DNA from 4 places in the Streptomyces sp. M41 genome. Region 2 is predicted to be linked to each of the others. Evidence: riboswitches for the same ligand, from Rfam matches in the RefSeq annotation. Region 2 holds a riboswitch; each other region holds the start of a gene.

Region 1 (4,063 bases), on a different contig from region 2:
GCCTTCCTCTCGGTGGAGGTCGCCAACACCATCTCCAAGGGCCTCGTCGACGAGGCCGGCATCCGTCCCGAAGTCATATTCGCCGCGCTGGTCGGTGCGATCCTCTGGAACCTGCTGACCTGGCTGGTCGGTCTGCCCTCCAGCTCCTCGCACGCCCTCATGGGCGGCCTGATCGGCGCCACCGTCGCCTCGGCCGGCGTCGGCGCGGTCCACGGCGACGTGCTCGTCACCAAGGTGCTGATCCCGGCGATCGCCGCCCCGCTGGTGGCGGGCATCGCGGCGATGTTCGCCACGCGGCTGACCTACAAGCTCGGCAAGAAGGCCGACGGCGGCGAGGCGTCCAAGAAGGGCTACCGCGCCGGGCAGATCGCCTCCGCCGGTCTGGTCTCCCTGGCCCACGGCACCAACGACGCGCAGAAGACCATGGGCATCATCACCCTCGCCCTGGTCGCCGGCGGCACCCTCGCCCCCGACTCCGACCCGCCCATGTGGGTCATCCTCTCCGCGGGCGTCGCCATCGCCCTCGGCACCTACCTCGGCGGCTGGCGCATCATCCGCACCATGGGCAAGGGTCTGACCGACCTCCAGCCGCAGCAGGGCTTCGCCGCCCAGACCAGCGCGGCCACGGTCATCCTGGCCTCCTCCCACCTGGGTTTCTCCCTCTCCACCACGCACTCCGTCTCCGGCGCGGTCATGGGCGCGGGCCTCGGCCGCAAGGGCGGCGTGGTCCGCTGGTCGACGGCCACCCGGATGTTCGTCGCCTGGGGCCTGACCCTGCCGGCCGCCGCCCTGGTGGGCGCGCTCGCGGAGTACGTGACCGGCTTCGGCGACTGGGGCACGGCCCTCGTCGCGGTCTTCCTGGTCGTCTCCAGCGCCGTGATCTGGAAGCTCTCCCGCCGCGAGATCGTCGACCACACCAACGTCAACGACCACGACCCCGACGAGCCGGCCGGCGTGGTGACCACGGCCATGGCCGCCGTGACGCCGCCGCCGGCGGGCACGGTGACCGAGGACATCACGGCCACCGTCCCGGCTCAGGCCTCCGAGCCGGCGCCGTCCAAGGCAGCCGTCTGACCCCCACCCGGTTACTCCTCCGGTTACTCAAGGAAGCAGAAGCATGAAGATCGACTGGGCGGCTCTCGGCTCCGTCTTCGGTGTCAGCCTCGTGGTCACCATTGCCCTGGTGGGCCTGTTCACCCTGGGCATCACCGGCCTGTCCCGCCGCGAACGCGCGGTGGCCCAGGGCGACTCGGCCACGCTCGCGGTCACCGGCGCGTACGCCTGCTTCGCGGCGTGTGCGGCGGCCGTGGGCTACGGGATCTATCTGATCGTGGCGTGACCCGCGCGCGCGTCGTGCGCTGACGCACGCCGGTCACGGATCGAGGTGCGAGACGGAACACCGTCCCGCACCTCACGCCTGTGTGGGCCTCCGCACACTCTCCCTTCGCAGGTCAACAGCAAGTTGACGGCCCTTCCGACCCCGTGGTGGACTGCCGGAGCCATCTACGGCGGCAGAAGAGGAAGCCGGTGCGAATCCGGCGCGGTCCCGCCACTGTCACCGGGGTAGAAACCCCCCGGGAGCCAGGAACTCTCACCGCCGGTCTCGTCGAACCAGGGCGCGGACACCCTGAGTGAGGACATAACGCGATGCTCGGCTGCCGTTCGAACTTGAGGTTCCGCACCAGGGCGCTGCCCGCCCCCGCGGCCGGCTGACGCCCATGCGTGCCGATCGCGTCTTCGCGTACGGCGCCGCCGCCGGACTTCTCGGTGATCTGCTGCTCGGCGACCCGCGCCGGGGGCATCCGGTCGCCGTGTTCGGGCGGGCCGCCGCTGCCGTGGAAGGTGTGTTGTGGCGTGACCACCGCGCGTGGGGTGCGCTGCACACGGCCGTGTGCGCCGGTGGCGCCGTGGCGCTCGGAACCATCGCCACCCGGGCCGTCCGTACGTCCCCCGCCGCATCCCTGGCCCTGACCGGCGCCGCCACCTGGGCGGTGGTCGGGGGGACTTCGCTGGCCCGGGAGGCCCGGCACATCGGGCGCGCCCTGGAGGCCGGAGACATCGAGGGCGCGCGGGCGCGGCTGCCGCATCTGTGCGGGCGGGACCCGCAGGCGCTGGACGCGGACCAGATCGCCCGGGCCGTGGTGGAGTCCGTCGCCGAGAACACCTCCGACGCGGTCGTGGGCGCGCTCGTCTGGGGGGCCGTGGGCGGGGTGCCGGGGCTGCTCGGGTTCCGGGCCGTGAACACGCTCGACGCCATGGTGGGCCACAAGTCGCCCAAGTACCGGCGCTACGGCTGGGCTTCTGCCCGGCTCGACGACCTGGCGGGGTGGCCGGGGGCGCGGCTGACGGCCGTGCTCGCGGCGCTGGCCGGGCCGGATCCGCGCGGTGCCGTGAGCGCCTGGCGGGCGGACGCGATGAGGCATCCGAGCCCCAACGCCGGCCCCGTGGAGGCCGCTTTCGCCGGGGCGCTCGGGGTGCGGCTGGGCGGGACGCTGTCGTACGGGGGGCGGGTGGAGCACCGGCCCGTGCTGAACACACAGGGACGGGCCGTCGTCACCCAGGACGTCGACCGGGCCGTACGGCTGTCGCGGCGCGTCACCTGGCTGGCGCTCGGGGTGTGCGCCGGGGCGCGGCTGCTGACGAACGCGCGGTCGCTGAAGAGGGGGCAGAGAGTATGAGCGGTGGTCTTCTGGTCGCCGGTACCACCTCCGACGCCGGCAAGAGCGTCGTGACCGCCGGGATCTGCCGGTGGCTGGTACGCCAGGGCGTCAAGGTCGCGCCCTTCAAGGCGCAGAACATGTCCCTCAACTCCTTCGTGACGAGGGAGGGGGCGGAGATCGGCCGGGCCCAGGCCATGCAGGCGCAGGCGTGCCGTGTGGAGCCGACGGCGCTGATGAATCCCGTGCTGCTCAAGCCCGGTGGCGAGCAGAGCAGTCAGGTCGTGCTGATGGGCAAGCCGGTCGGCGAGCTGAGCGCGCGCGGCTACCACGGCGGACGGCAGCAGAAGCTGCTGGGGACCGTGCTCGACTGTCTCGCCGAGCTGCGGGGCACGTATGACGCGGTGATCTGTGAGGGGGCCGGCTCTCCGGCTGAGATCAATCTGCGGCGGACGGACATCGTCAACATGGGCATCGCGCGCAGTGCGCGGCTGCCCGTGCTGGTGGTGGGCGACATCGACCGCGGCGGTGTCTTCGCGTCGTTCTTCGGGACCGTGGCCCTGCTCTCCCCCGAGGACCAGGAACTCGTCGCCGGGTATCTGGTCAACAAGTTCCGGGGAGATGTCAGCCTGCTGGAGCCCGGCCTCGACATGCTGCACGACCTCACCGGGCGGCGGACGTACGGTGTGCTGCCCTTCCGGCACGGGATGGGCATCGACGAGGAGGACGGGCTGCGGGTCTCCCTGCGCGGTGCCGTACGGGAGTCCCAGGTGTCCGCCCCCGTCGGCGAGGACGTGCTGCGGATCGCGGTGTGCGCCGTGCCGCTGATGTCCAACTTCACCGATGTGGACGCCTTGGCCGCCGAGCCGGGTGTGGTGGTGCGGTTCGTGGACCGGCCGGAGGAGCTGGCCGACGCCGACCTGGTGATCGTGCCGGGCACCCGCGGGACGGTCCGGGCGCTGGAGTGGCTGCGTGCCCGGGGGCTCGCCGAGGCACTGGTCCGCAGGGCCGCCGAGCAGCGGCCCGTCCTCGGCATCTGCGGCGGGTTCCAGATCCTCGGCGAGCACATCGTGGACGACGTCGAGAGCCGCAGCGGCGAGGTCGACGCGCTCGGGATCCTGCCGGTGCGGGTGCGGTTCGCCCGGGAGAAGACACTCACCCGGCCCGAGGGCGAGGCCCTCGGGGAGCGGGTCGCGGGCTACGAGATCCACCACGGCGTCGCCGACGTACACGGCGGCACCCCCTTCCTGGACGGCTGCCGGGTCGGCCAGACCTGGGGCACGCACTGGCACGGCTCGCTGGAGTCGGACGGATTCCGGCGGGCCTTCCTGCGGGAGGTGGCGCTCGCCGCGGGGAGGCGCTTCGTGCCGGCCGCCGATACGTCGTTCGCCGCGCTGCGCGAGGAG
Region 2 (4,063 bases):
CTCACCGGCGCGCACCTGTGCCATGACGGCCAGGGACTGGGCGAACACGCTCGGCGCGTAGGTGTAGGCGCCCTTCGCGGCGCAGGAGCGGTCGGGTGCGGTGCTCGGCTTCGCGCATACGGCCTTGTCGAGCGCGGCGATCAGGTTTTCACCGCCGAAGTCGCGCGGGTCGCGGCCCACCGCCTCGGCGAGCAACGCGGTCTTGCCGATGGCCCCGCCCACGGCGTGTTCGGTCCCGACGCCGGTCCAGTCGTGCACGGTGCGCCCCTCGCCGTCCTTGCCTCCCCGGTCGAGGAAGTCGACGATGCCGCGCAGTTTGGCGTTGTTCAGGCCGGTGGCGGCGAGAGCGTAGGCGCCGTCGATGGTCAGGCCGAAGTCGGCGCGGGAGGTGCCGGATCCCGCGGTGTGGTACTGGCCCTGCTTGAGGTTGGCGGCGCTGGTGAGGTAGGCGACGCCTTTGGTGAGGTCGGGCCCCGCACCGCCGGTCGGCGGCGTGCTCGGATCGTCGGTGGTCGGCGGGTCGGTCGGCTCGGGTTCCTTGGTGGTGAGCGCGGTCAGATCGGTGCCGGCGCCGGCCAGGACCGCTGGCGGGGTCGGGTAGAGGGAGGACTCCGTGGCGCCCTCCTCGAACCCGAAGCCGCCGTCGTCGAGTTGCTGCCTCGACAGCCAGCCCACGGCCGCGTCGGCGATGGCGGTTTCGCCGAGCGCGCGCAGGGCCTGGGCGGCGTAGCCGGTCGCGGCGACGCTTGCGACGGTGGAACCCGTGTACGCGGTGAAGGCGCCGTCCGCGCGCTGGGCCTTGGTCAGATACGTACGGGCCTTCGCCACGGCCGCCTCGTGGCCGCCCGCCTCGTGCAGGACCAGGGCGACGAGGCCGGTGGTGGCCGGGTCGCCGTCGCAGTTCTCGCCGGGGCGGATGAGGACGCTGGTGATGCCGCCGCTGGTGCACTGCAGCTGGGTCAGACGCTCGACGGCGTCCGCCGGCGGCGTCGAGCCGGCCCGCAGCAGGGCGAGCACGGACAGTGCCTGCCCGTCGGTGTAGCCCGCGTTGCGGAAGTCGCCCTTGGCGGTGCAGCCGGGAGTCGGGGTGCCGGACTCGGGGCCCGCCGCGCAGACGTTCTTCGCCAGGTCGCCGACGAGGTCGTGGCCGCCGAAGTCGGCCGGGTCGCCCTCGGCGATCTCCGCGAGGAGGGCGAGGCGGGCGGCGGCGGTGGCGTCGGGCGCCTGGTCGGTGCCGGACGGGTAGGCGTAGGCGCCGGTGTGGGCGGCGAGGAAGGCGGTGACCTTCTCCAGGACCCCGCTCTTGCCCTCGGCGGCGGCGAGCGCGTACGCGGTCTCGGTGCTCAGCAGGTAGTTGGGGGTCTCGGCGCCCTCGTCGACGACGCGTTCGCCGTCCGTCAGACGGCCCTTGAGCCAGGTCGCCGCGGCGGCCAGCGCCACGTCGCCGGGTGCTCCGGTGGGCGTGCCGGGGTCTGGGGTGCCGTTGTCTCCGCCCGCGCGGACGTCGTCGGGGCTGAAGGTGGGCTTGCCGGTGGAGCCGCCGACATCGGTGCCACCGAACACCCAGGCGTCGACGTCGCCGTCCTTGAGCTTGCGGTCCATGGCGCCGTACTGGCTGTAGGACCACTCCTCCTGGCCGGGCGCGGCCGTCCAGTAGGACCAGTAGGCGGTGGCCGGCGGGGTCAGGACGCAGGATTCCTTGTCGGAAGTCGGGTACTGCGTACCGGAGTTGAAGGTTCCGTGGCCGAGGCGACAGATGAAGGCGGGGCCGTCGTGCTCGGTGCCGGTGGTGCCGAAGCCGCCCTCGTGGAGGAGTTCGTAGCCGGTGGTGGGGGTGGTGTCGCAGCCGCGTACGACCTCGCCGCCGAACGGCCCGAAGTCGACGGCGACGACGGCGCCCTGGGTGGCGGTGCAGTCTCCGATCGGGTCGGCCGTGGCGGGGGTGATGGTGAGGAACGTCACCGCGGTCCCCACGAGCAACGCAAGTGCCGACAGCAGCGCCGTCAACGACCCCGGTCTGCTTCCCGTGCGTCCGGTTGTGCTGCGTCTGTCCGTCCCCACCACGGCCCCCGGCCCCTCGTTGTGTGGCCGACACGGCGAGGGCGTGGGTGAGGGCCGTCACCTGGGGGATTTCCGCCGGGGACGGCTGGTCGCACCACGCCGCAGTCCGCGACGGCGTTCATTGCGTTTCGTTGCGTTCGTTGCTGAGAGCACGCGGCCAGGTGTTCCGGCTCGCCCGGCGGTCGCCGGGCTCATGGTTGCGGGACAGCGCCGGAGTCACACCGGCTTCCCCTGGAACTGCGTCTGTATCAGCCGGATTTGAACATGGTTCACAGACAGCGTCAAGGAGAGGCACAGGGGTGGCAAGGGGTCGTCCGGGACAAGTCTGGCGAGACAAGTCTGGCGGCGGGCACGGGAGTCGAGTAGCGTCCTGGGCTGCCACATGGGGGAACCCGGTGTGAATCCGGGGCTGACGCGCAGCGGTGTGGAACGGCGGGGTCGTTCCGAGCCCGAATGCCCATGCGGGCATGCACCTTTGGAAGCCGGTCCACGCGTTCCCGGACGGCGCCCGCACCCGGTGCCGCGCCGTACGTGCCCGGGTTTCGGGGTCGACGTCCCTTACTCTCAGGAGCCGTCCATGTCCCGTCCCCGGTCCCTTCGCCGCCCGGCACTCGTCGCTTCCGCGGCGCTCAGCGTGTTCGCCCTGACCACCCTCCCCGCGTCGGCCACCTCCTCCCCGGCACAGATAGCCACCGCCAAGAACAACGGCATCGCCTACCTCAAGACCCTTCAGGCCGCGGACGGTTCGTACGCCGGGTCCGGGCTGTCCAACGAATGGGCGTTCAGCGCGTTCGCCTCCGCCGGAACCGCCGCCGTGGACGTCACGCCGGGCGGCGACGCAAGCAAGAACGCGAGAACCGTCTACCGCAACCTGCTGTCCACGACGAGCTGGCCGTCGGCATCGCCCGTCGTCACGGACTACGAGCGGGCCGCCCTCAACGCCTACGCCGCCGGCATCGACCCGGCCCGCGTCTCCGCCTCCCGCAACCTGATCGCCGACATCTACCGCTACTGGCAGACCGCCGAGCCCGGCTACTTCGGCCCCTCCGCCAATTTCAACGGCACCGTCTTCGCCGCTCTCGCCCTGGGCGGCGCCAGGACCCAGGCCGGTCAGGCCCGCATTCCGCAGGCGCTGCGCAACGCGATGGTCACCCGCATCCGTGCCAACCAGCACGACGACGGCGGCTGGAACTACGCCAAGGCCGAGGGCGACCCGGCCAAGCTGGCCGCCGCGAGCGATGTCGACATGGCCGGTGCGGCGATGGCGGCGCTGTGCGTCTCGGGGGTGCCGAACACCGACACCGACATCGTCCAGGCAAGGGCGTTCCTCAAGAGCAAGCTGGTGCCGAACAGCGGTGCCTTCAACGCCATGTACGGCATCAACACCGACTCCAACGGCTGGGCCGTCTCCGGCCTCAACGCCTGCGGAATCAACCCGCAGACCGGCGACTTCCTCACCTCCATGGGCAAGACCCCGGTCGACTTCCTGATCGCGCAGCAGATCAACCCCGGCGGCGGCTTCAGGTACCTGCCGAGCGACACCCAGCCGTCCGCGTACGCCTCCATCGACGCGGTGCGCGCCCTTGCTGGCGGCGGCTTCACCTCCGCCCCGCCCGTGCCGGTGACCTCGGGGGCGCCGCAGTGGGTGAGTCAGGGCTCCTTCACCTCCGGTACGGCGACCAAGCTGGCGCTGACGGTGGACGACGGCGCGGGCAGCCTCAAGGTGTGCTCGGTGTCCCTCACCCCGACCGGCGGTACGACGACGCTCGGTGCCGTCCTCGACGCGGCGACCGGCGCCGCCACCCCGTCGGGTTGTGTGGTCTCCGTGACCCCGTCGTCCGGTGCGGGCACCATCACCGCCATCAACGGCAAGGCGAACAGCGGGTCGAAGACCTGGAAGGTGACCGTGGACGGCTCGTCCTTCACGGCGGCGACACGCGGCAAGGTGATCGACGTCGGGGACACGATCGCGCTGCGCTGGGGGGCGTGAGCCGGGCAGCGG
Region 3 (4,063 bases), on a different contig from region 2:
CGTGCTCCCCGCCCCGGCAGACGGGCAGCCCCTCTGTGGCTGACCGCGTCGAGGGCGGGACGGGACTGCGGTCCGCGATGGCCATGCTCGACGGTCCGTTGCGCTTCCTGCTGCTCAGCTCGTTCCTGATTCCGCTCGGCAGTTTCATGGTCCTGCCGTTCATGTCCGTGTTCCTGCACGAACGGCTCGGCATGGGTCTGGGTGCGGTAGGCGTCGTACTGGCGGCGGCGTCCCTCGTGCAGTTCTCCGGTGGCATCGTCGGCGGCGCCCTCGCGGACAGGATCGGACTGCGCCGCACGATGCTGTGGGCGCTGATCGTGCGCACGGCCGGTTTCACGGGCCTGCTGCTGGCGCTGCGCTGGCCGCCCCTGGCCGTCGCGGCACTGATCCTCACGTGCTGCGGCGCCGCCCTGTACCTGCCCGCCAACAAGGCGTATCTGGTGCACGGTGTGGGCGAAGAACACCGCCCGGCGTTCCTGTCGGCCGGCAACGCCGCGCTCAACGCGGGCATGGCGGTGGGGCCGTTGGTCGCCGGGCCGTTCGTACTGTCCTCGCCCGGCTGGCTGTTCGTGGCCGTGACGGCGCTGTTCGTCCTCGTCACCGCGGGCCACGCCCGGCTGCCGGCTGCCGCCGGGGAGGGGCGGGCGGACGAAGGGGCAGCCGGGCGCGGCCTGTGGACCGGTGTGGCGGTCCTGCCCTTCGCCGCGAACGCGCTCGCGTTCTACCTGTACTTCCACTTCCAGCACTATGTGGCGGTGTACGCCGTCGAACGGGCCTCCAGCGAGTTCTACAGCCTCGTGCTGCTGCTCTGCTTCGCGCTGGTCATCGCCGTACAGCCGCCCGCGTCCGGGCTGATCCGGCGCATGCCGTACGCCCTGGCCCTCGCGGTCGGCTTCACGGGCCTGGGCGCCGGGCTGGCCGTCCTGGCGATCGGCACACGGCCGGCCCTGCTGGCGGGCGGGGCCCTCATCACCCTCGGCGACATCGTGCTGTTCCTCAAGAACGACCTGGAGGCGCTGCGCCGCAGCCCGTGCTCCGACGCCGTGGTCTTCGGCCGGCAACGGCTCGCCGCCGGGCTCGGAGCCTGCGCGAGCGGCGTGCTGGGCGGGCAGGTGTACGGCGTCTGTGAACGCGCCGGGAACACCGGCTGGTTCTGGCTGCTGGCCGCCGCGCAGTGCGTCCTGCTGCCCCCTCTGCTGCTGCCACTGTGCCGCCGCACAGCACGGCGGTCCGACTCCCACGGTGACGAACTCAGCGGCCGACCCGGCGACGACCAAGGAGCACTGACGCGGCATGACACAGAGCGACACGACACGAAGCGGCACGAAATCAAGCGGCGTGACACGAACGGGCGGGTTCCAGGACGATGACTTCTGGACGGAGTTCCACGACTTCCTGTTCTCGGCACAGCGCCACGAGCAGGCCGAGCAACTGCTGGGCACCTCTCCCCTGCTGTCCTTCCCGGCCGCGTCGCGGGTGCTGGATCTGTGCTGCGGGCCGGGGGTGTTCACCGTGCCGCTCGCCCGTCTCGGTCACGAGGTGACCGGGGTCGACCTGAGCCCGGCCATGCTGGACCGTGCACGCAAGCGGTCCGCCGACCTCGGTGCGCAGGTCACGTATGTGCAGGCCGACGCGCGGGAGTTCGAGGCGCCGGGCGCCTTCGACGTCGTCCTCAACCTGTTCACCTCCTTCGGCTATTTCGAGGACCCCGCCGACAACGCGCGGGTGCTGCGCACCATGCACACCTGCCTGGCCCCCGGCGGCACTCTCGTGCTGGACCTCGCGGGCAAGGAGCTGCTGGCCCGCAGGGTGACGCCGCCGAAGGTGGTGCGCCAGGGGGATGATGTGCTGGTGCAGACCGACACCGTGCTGGACGACTGGGCCCGGTTGCGCAGCGACTGGGTGCTGGTGCGTGGCGAGCGGGTCACCCGGGCCACGCTCGTGTGGTTCGTGTACAGCGCAGTGGAACTGCGGCGGATGGTGCGGGAGGCGGGGTTCGGCCGGGTGGAGGTCTTCGGCGGATTCGACGGCCGCCCCTATGACGCGGACGCCGAGCGGCTGGTGCTTCGGGCGGTCCGCGAGACATGACCGCTGATGGGGGCGTGCGGGCGGCTCGAGGGGTGTGAAGAGGCGCGGGGCGTGCGGGCGGGCGCGCACGCCCTTTTGACGCCGACGGCGGGGAACGTACTATCACCAGGTCATCGCCGCGACGGGACATCAGGAAGCCGGTGCGAATCCGGCACGGTCCCGCCACTGTGACCGGGGAGTGCACCCCTTCCGCACGCCACTGCGCACTGCGTGGGAAGGCAGGGGGAACAGCGATCCGGGAGTCAGGAAACTGGCCTGTCGCGGGCCCGATCCGAGGAGCGCGGACTCCCCAGGAGGCTCTACGTGTACGACGGTACGACCCGTCCCCCGCTGTTCACCCCTGCCCGCCGACGCCACGCCCTGCGCGCCACGGCCGCGGCCGTCGCCCTGGCGGCGACCCTGCTGACGGCCGGCTGCGGCTCGTCCGGCGAGGCGGCCCAGGATCCGAAGACCGCACCGTCGGCGGCGGGCTTCCCCGTCACCATCGACAACTGCGGCGTCGAGACGACGTACGACAAGCCGCCCTCCCGGGTCGTCACGATCCATCAGCACCCGGCGGAACTGATGCTCGCTCTCGGTCTGAAGGACCGCATGGTGGGCACCGCCTTCCCCGACTCGGCCGTCCTGCCCCGATGGCAGAAGGACTTCGCGGCGATCCCCGAACTGGCCGCGAAGGAACCGTCGTTCGAGAAGCTCCTGGACGCCGAGCCCGACCTGGTCTACGGCGGCTACGGCAGCGCCTTCGACGAGAACGAGGGCCGCTCCCGCAAGGCGTTCGCCGACGCGGGCATCGACACCTATCTCAACCGCGAGTACTGCGGCAAGAAGCAGGTGACGATGAAGGACACCTATGACGAGATCCGCACCATCGGCCGTATCTTCGGCATCTCCGAGCGCGCCGACAAGCTGGTGACCGACCTGAAGAGCGAGGTGGACAAGGCGTCCACGGCCGTCGAGGGCGAGAGCGACGTGCCCGTCTTCGTGTACGACAGCGGCGACAAGACGGCCTTCACCGCGGGCGGCAAGAGCCTGGGCACCGAACTGATCCGGCTGGCCGGCGGCAACAACGTCTTCGCCGACCTCGACGACGTCTTCGGCGACGTCTCCTGGGAGCAGGTCGTCGAACGAAAGCCCGAAGTCATCGCCATCTACGACTACGCCGACGCCGGCAGCGTCGAGCAGAAGAAGAAGTTCCTGCTCTCCCAGCCCGCCCTGGCGGATGTGCCGGCCGTCAAGAACAAGCGGTTCGTGGTGCTGCCGCTGACCGCGACCCTGGTCGGCGTCCGGTCCGCCTACGCGGTCGAGGACCTGGCCCGCGGGCTGCACCCCGAGAGCTTCCGGTGACGGCACCGACGAAGAGCACACCCTCCGGCCCGCTCGTCGGCCGCCCCCCGCGGGGCGGCAAGGGGGCGGGCCGGGGGAGCATGACCGTCGCCGTGGTGGTGCTCGCCGCCCTGCTCGTCCTGTCCGCCACCGCCGGCCTCGCCATCGGGTCGGTTCAGGTACCGCCCGGCCAGGTGTGGGGCATCGTGACACACACGCTGGGCGCCGGATGGACGGAGCCGGACTGGTCCCGGGCGCGCGAGACCATCGTGCTGGACGTGCGCGCCCCGCGCGTCCTGCTCGGGGCGGTGACCGGTGCCGGGCTCGCGGTGGTCGGCACCGCCATGCAGGCGCTGATCCGCAATCCGCTCGCGGAGCCCTATCTGCTGGGGGTGTCCTCCGGGGCGTCCCTCGGCGCGGTCTCGGTGATCGTGTTCGGAGCCTCGCTGTTCGGGCCCGTGTCCCTGTCGGTGGCCGCGTTCGTCGGCGCGCTGGGGGCACTGATGCTCGTCTACGCCACCGCGCGTACCGGCGGCCGGATCACGTCCGTGCGTCTGGTGCTGTCCGGCGTGGCGATCGCTGCGGTGCTCACCGCGGTGCTGGACCTGCTGCTGCTCACGACCGACCGGGGCAACGAGGCCCGCGCCGTCCT
Region 4 (4,063 bases), 150 kb from region 2:
TGTGTGGCCATCACCACGGTCGTGCCGCTGGCCCGGAGCCCGTCGAGGGTGGCGAGCAGGCGTTCCTGGCCGTCGGGGTCGAGGCCGGCGGTCGGCTCGTCGAGGATCAGCACCCGGGGCCGCATCGCGACGGCTCCCGCGATGGCGGTGCGCTTGCGCTGCCCGTACGACAGCAGATGCGTGGGCCGGTCGGCCAGCGCCGTGATGTCCAGGGCGGCGAGGGCCTCGTCGACCCGTGCCCGCACCTCCGGGTCGGGCAGGGAGAGGTTCAGCGGGCCGAAGGACACGTCCTGGGCGACGGACGCCGCGAAGAGCTGGTCGTCCGGGTCCTGCACCACCAGCTGGACGGTCGTCCGCAGCCGGGTCAGCCCCTTGCGGTCATGGCGGACCGGCACACCCTCCACCGCCAACCGGCCCTCCTGCGGGCGCAGTCCGCCGCTGAGCAGCCGCATCAGCGTGGTCTTGCCGGTGCCGTTGCGGCCGAGCAGCGCCAGCGCGCGCCCCTCGTGCACATCGAAGTCGAGGCCGCTGAGGACCAGGGGGCCGTCCTCGTAGGCGTAGGAGGCGCCCCGCAGGGTGACCAGGGCGGTGGGCTCGCTCATGGCAGGGCCCTTTCCAGTACGAGGGTGAGGGCGGCCAGCGCCGCCAGCAGGACACAACTCGCGGCTGTGAAACGGACGGAGACCCGGGCCTCGGGCACCAGGACGCGCAGGGTGCCGTCGTATCCGCGTCCGGCGAGCCCGGCCTGGAGCCGGGTGGCCCGGTCGAACGCCCGCACGAAGGCGATGGCGCCGAGCCCGGCCAGGGAACGCCACTGCGCGGCCCGGCTCATGTGGCCGAGCCGAGCCGCCTGGGCGTCCCGGATGCGGCGCACGGAGTCCAGAAGCAGAAAGCTCATGCGGTACGTCACCAGCGCCACGTCGACGACGGGCGCGGGCACCCCCGCCGTGACCAGACGGGGCAGCAGATCGGACATCGGGGTGGTGAAGGCGAACAGCAGCACCCCGAGCGAGGCGGCCGAGGTACGCAGCAACAGCTCGCCGGCCCGCAGCGGACCGTCGTCGGCGAGGGACACGAAACCGTCCGGCCCGCCGACCTGCACGAGCAGCGTCACCGCGCCCGTGACGCAGAAGCCAAGCGGCACGCGGTACGCCCGCCACAGCCGGCGCCCGGGCACGCCCGCCGGCCCGAGCAGCACCGCGAGGGAGGCCACCAGCACCAGGGCCGCGCCCGGCCAGGGCGGCAGCGAGATCGCGAGCACGGTGAGACCCAGCCCGAGAACGGCCTTGTCCACGGGGTGACGGCGGCGCCAGCGACTGCTGTGCGCCGCCGCGTCGATCGGCAGCACGAGAGGTCAGGCCCTCTCGGTCGTCTTCTCCTCGGCGTCACCGGCCGTGCCCGACGTGTCCCCCACCCGCGTAAGCGCCCGCTGCTCACCCTGGCGCCGTCCCCGGTGCACACCGAAGTAGTAGGCGAGGACACCGGCGCCGAGCGCGGCCTGGAGGGCGAACAGGGCGGACTCGATCTCACCGGACGGCGGCTCGTACAGCGGGGTGAACCAGGGCTCGTAGTCCGGCTTGATCTCGGTGATCGCGGTCTCCGCCTCCGCGTCGGCGCCCGCGAACGGCTCCTCCTTGTGATCGCCGAGACCGAAGGCGAGCGGCAGCACGGCGAGCGCGGCCACGACGAGCAGCAGCAGGGCGTTGATCTTCGTGTTCTTGTTCATCGGGCCACCGCCTCGGTCTCGGTCTCGGACCGGGTCCGGGACTGCTTCTTGGTGAGGAACACGCCCAGCCGGGTCAGTTCGCCCTTGCTGGACTGCACCAGCAGCCGCATGACGAGCACCGTGAGGAGGCCCTCGCTCACCGCGAGCGGGATCTGCGTGACCGCGAAGATGGAACCGAACTTGCCGAGCGCGCCCAGGAACCCGCTGCTCGGGTCGGGGAAGGCGAGCGCCAGCTGGACGCTGGTCACGCAGTAGGTGGACAGGTCCGCGACGAACGCCCCGAAGAAGACGGCGACCATCAGCGGCACGTCGTAGCGCCGCAGCAGTCTGTAGATGGCGTATCCCGCCCAGGGCCCGACGATCGCCATCGAGAACACGTTGGCGCCGAGCGTGGTCAGACCGCCGTGCGCGAGCAGCAGGGCCTGGAAGAGCAGGGTGATGGTGCCCAGCACCGCCATGATCGGTGGCCGGAACAGGATGGCGCCGAGCCCTGTGCCGGTGGGGTGGGAGCAGCTGCCGGTCACCGAGGGCAGCTTCAGCGCGGACAGGACGAACGTGAAGGCTCCGGAGGCGCCGAGGAGCAGGGTGCTCTCCGGGTGCTCCCTGACCTCACGGGTGAGTGAACGGACTCCGTGGACTACGAAGGGCGCGGACGCGACGCCCCAGGCGACCGCGTGCGCCGGAGGCAGGAAACCCTCGGCTATGTGCATGGCTCAGCAGACCCTCTCCAGCACCTCGTGGATGGTTGACGCGCCCCGGCCGGTCTCCTGGCTGACGGGTACCACCGCCCGTGCTCCGCCTTCCCGGGTCCGAAGACCCAGTGGCTGCCCGCAGGGGCTGGAGCCGGACTTCCCGATTCACAGTGGCGAGGGCCGCACCGGCATCACACCGGATTTCCCGTTCACCAAGGCGTGGTGACAGTAGTGCCAGGACAGGGTGGCTGACAAGCGCGCCTCGGGGGCGTGAAAGTGGCGTTCGCCCGCTTCATGGCGAGTCTCCCCATCGGCGCGTAACGTGACGGAGCATGAAGATCCTCATCAGCGCCGACATGGAGGGCGCCACCGGCGTGACCTGGCCGGGCGATGTGCTGCCCGGGACTCCGCAGTGGGAGCGGTGCCGGGGGATGTTCACCTCGGACGTCGATGCCGCCGTGCGGGGCTTCTTCGACGGGGGCGCCGACGCCGTCGTCATCAACGAGGCGCACTGGTCGATGCGCAATCTTCTGCTCGAACGGCTGGACGAGCGGGCCGAGATGCTCACCGGCCGGCACAAGGAGCTCTCCATGGTCGAGGGCGTCCAGCACGGGGACGTGGACGGCATCGCGTTCGTCGGCTATCACACGGGCGCCGGCATGGAGGGTGTTCTGGCGCACACCTACCTGGCGAACCAGATCACAGGGGTGTGGCTGAACGACGTCCGGGCAAGCGAGGGACTGCTGAACACGCATGTCGCCGCCGAGCACGGCGTCCCCGTCGTGCTCGTCACCGGCGACGACCTGGCCTGCGAGGACGCGCTCGGGTACGCGCCCGAGGCACTGAAGGTCGCCGTGAAGGACCATGTCTCGCGGTACGCGGCGGTGTGCCGTACGCCGGGCAGGACCGCGGCCGACATCCGCGCTGCGGCCGAGCGGGCGGCCGCGCTGGCGGTTCGTCAGGAACCGCTCGCGGGCGGCCCGTTCACGGTCGCCGTCGAGTTCGACGCCGAGCATCTGGCCATGGCCGTCACCGTAGTCCCGGGTGTGGAACGGATCGGGGAGCGGAAGGTGGCGTACACGACCGAGCGCATGTACGAGGGAATCCGTACCTTCAAGGCAGTGACCACGATCGCCTCGGCAGCGGTGGAGGAGCAGTATGGCTGACCAGCAGGCACTGGACGAGGTCGGCACGTTCACCTCCGACCTCATCCGCATCGACACCACCAACCGCGGCGGCGGGGACTGCCGGGAGCGCCCCGCCGCCGAGTACGCCGCCGCGCGGCTGGCCGAGGCGGGCCTGGAGCCCACCCTGCTGGAGCGCACCCCGGGACGTACGAACGTCGTGGCCCGCGTCGAGGGCGGCGACCCGTCGGCGGACGCACTGCTCGTCCACGGTCACCTCGACGTGGTGCCCGCCCAGGCCGCCGAGTGGAGCGTGCACCCCTTCTCCGGGGAGATCCGGGACGGGGTCGTCTGGGGCCGGGGCGCCGTCGACATGAAGAACATGGACGCGATGATCCTGGCCGTCGTACGGGCCTGGGCACGGCAGGGCGTACGGCCCCGGCGCGACGTCGTGATCGCGTTCACCGCCGACGAGGAGGCGAGCGCCGAGGACGGCTCCGGGTTCCTCGCCGACCGGCATG

What was found. Region 2 has a riboswitch for cobalamin ahead of ACHBTE_RS00300 (prenyltransferase/squalene oxidase repeat-containing protein). Riboswitches for the same ligand answer to the same signal wherever they lie in the genome.
Region 1: another riboswitch for cobalamin. It lies ahead of ACHBTE_RS28955 (cobalamin biosynthesis protein); the one in region 2 lies ahead of ACHBTE_RS00300 (prenyltransferase/squalene oxidase repeat-containing protein).
Region 3: another riboswitch for cobalamin. It lies ahead of ACHBTE_RS15110 (ABC transporter substrate-binding protein); the one in region 2 lies ahead of ACHBTE_RS00300 (prenyltransferase/squalene oxidase repeat-containing protein).
Region 4: another riboswitch for cobalamin. It lies ahead of ACHBTE_RS01015 (energy-coupling factor ABC transporter permease); the one in region 2 lies ahead of ACHBTE_RS00300 (prenyltransferase/squalene oxidase repeat-containing protein).

The regions. Positions count from the first base shown of each region.
Region 1 is NZ_JBIMKE010000030.1:34,174-38,236, reverse strand. It holds gene ACHBTE_RS28965 (inorganic phosphate transporter) at 1-1,074, shown strand, start outside; gene ACHBTE_RS28960 (hypothetical protein) at 1,118-1,339, shown strand; cobalamin riboswitch at 1,469-1,612, shown strand; gene ACHBTE_RS28955 (cobalamin biosynthesis protein) at 1,719-2,678, shown strand; gene ACHBTE_RS28950 (cobyric acid synthase) at 2,675-4,063, shown strand, end outside.
Region 2 is NZ_JBIMKE010000001.1:62,853-66,915, reverse strand. It holds gene ACHBTE_RS00300 (prenyltransferase/squalene oxidase repeat-containing protein) at 1-2,007, opposite strand, end outside; cobalamin riboswitch at 2,200-2,332, opposite strand; cobalamin riboswitch at 2,447-2,520, shown strand; gene ACHBTE_RS00295 (hypothetical protein) at 2,639-4,051, shown strand.
Region 3 is NZ_JBIMKE010000009.1:179,224-183,286, reverse strand. It holds gene ACHBTE_RS15125 (ATP-grasp domain-containing protein) at 1-43, shown strand, start outside; gene ACHBTE_RS15120 (MDR family MFS transporter) at 78-1,370, shown strand; gene ACHBTE_RS15115 (methyltransferase domain-containing protein) at 1,339-2,088, shown strand; cobalamin riboswitch at 2,179-2,362, shown strand; gene ACHBTE_RS15110 (ABC transporter substrate-binding protein) at 2,392-3,432, shown strand; gene ACHBTE_RS15105 (FecCD family ABC transporter permease) at 3,429-4,063, shown strand, end outside.
Region 4 is NZ_JBIMKE010000001.1:213,286-217,348, forward strand. It holds gene ACHBTE_RS01000 (energy-coupling factor ABC transporter ATP-binding protein) at 1-602, opposite strand, end outside; gene cbiQ (cobalt ECF transporter T component CbiQ) at 599-1,348, opposite strand; gene ACHBTE_RS01010 (energy-coupling factor ABC transporter substrate-binding protein) at 1,355-1,726, opposite strand; gene ACHBTE_RS01015 (energy-coupling factor ABC transporter permease) at 1,723-2,436, opposite strand; cobalamin riboswitch at 2,466-2,672, opposite strand; gene ACHBTE_RS01020 (M55 family metallopeptidase) at 2,751-3,584, shown strand; gene ACHBTE_RS01025 (M20/M25/M40 family metallo-hydrolase) at 3,577-4,063, shown strand, end outside.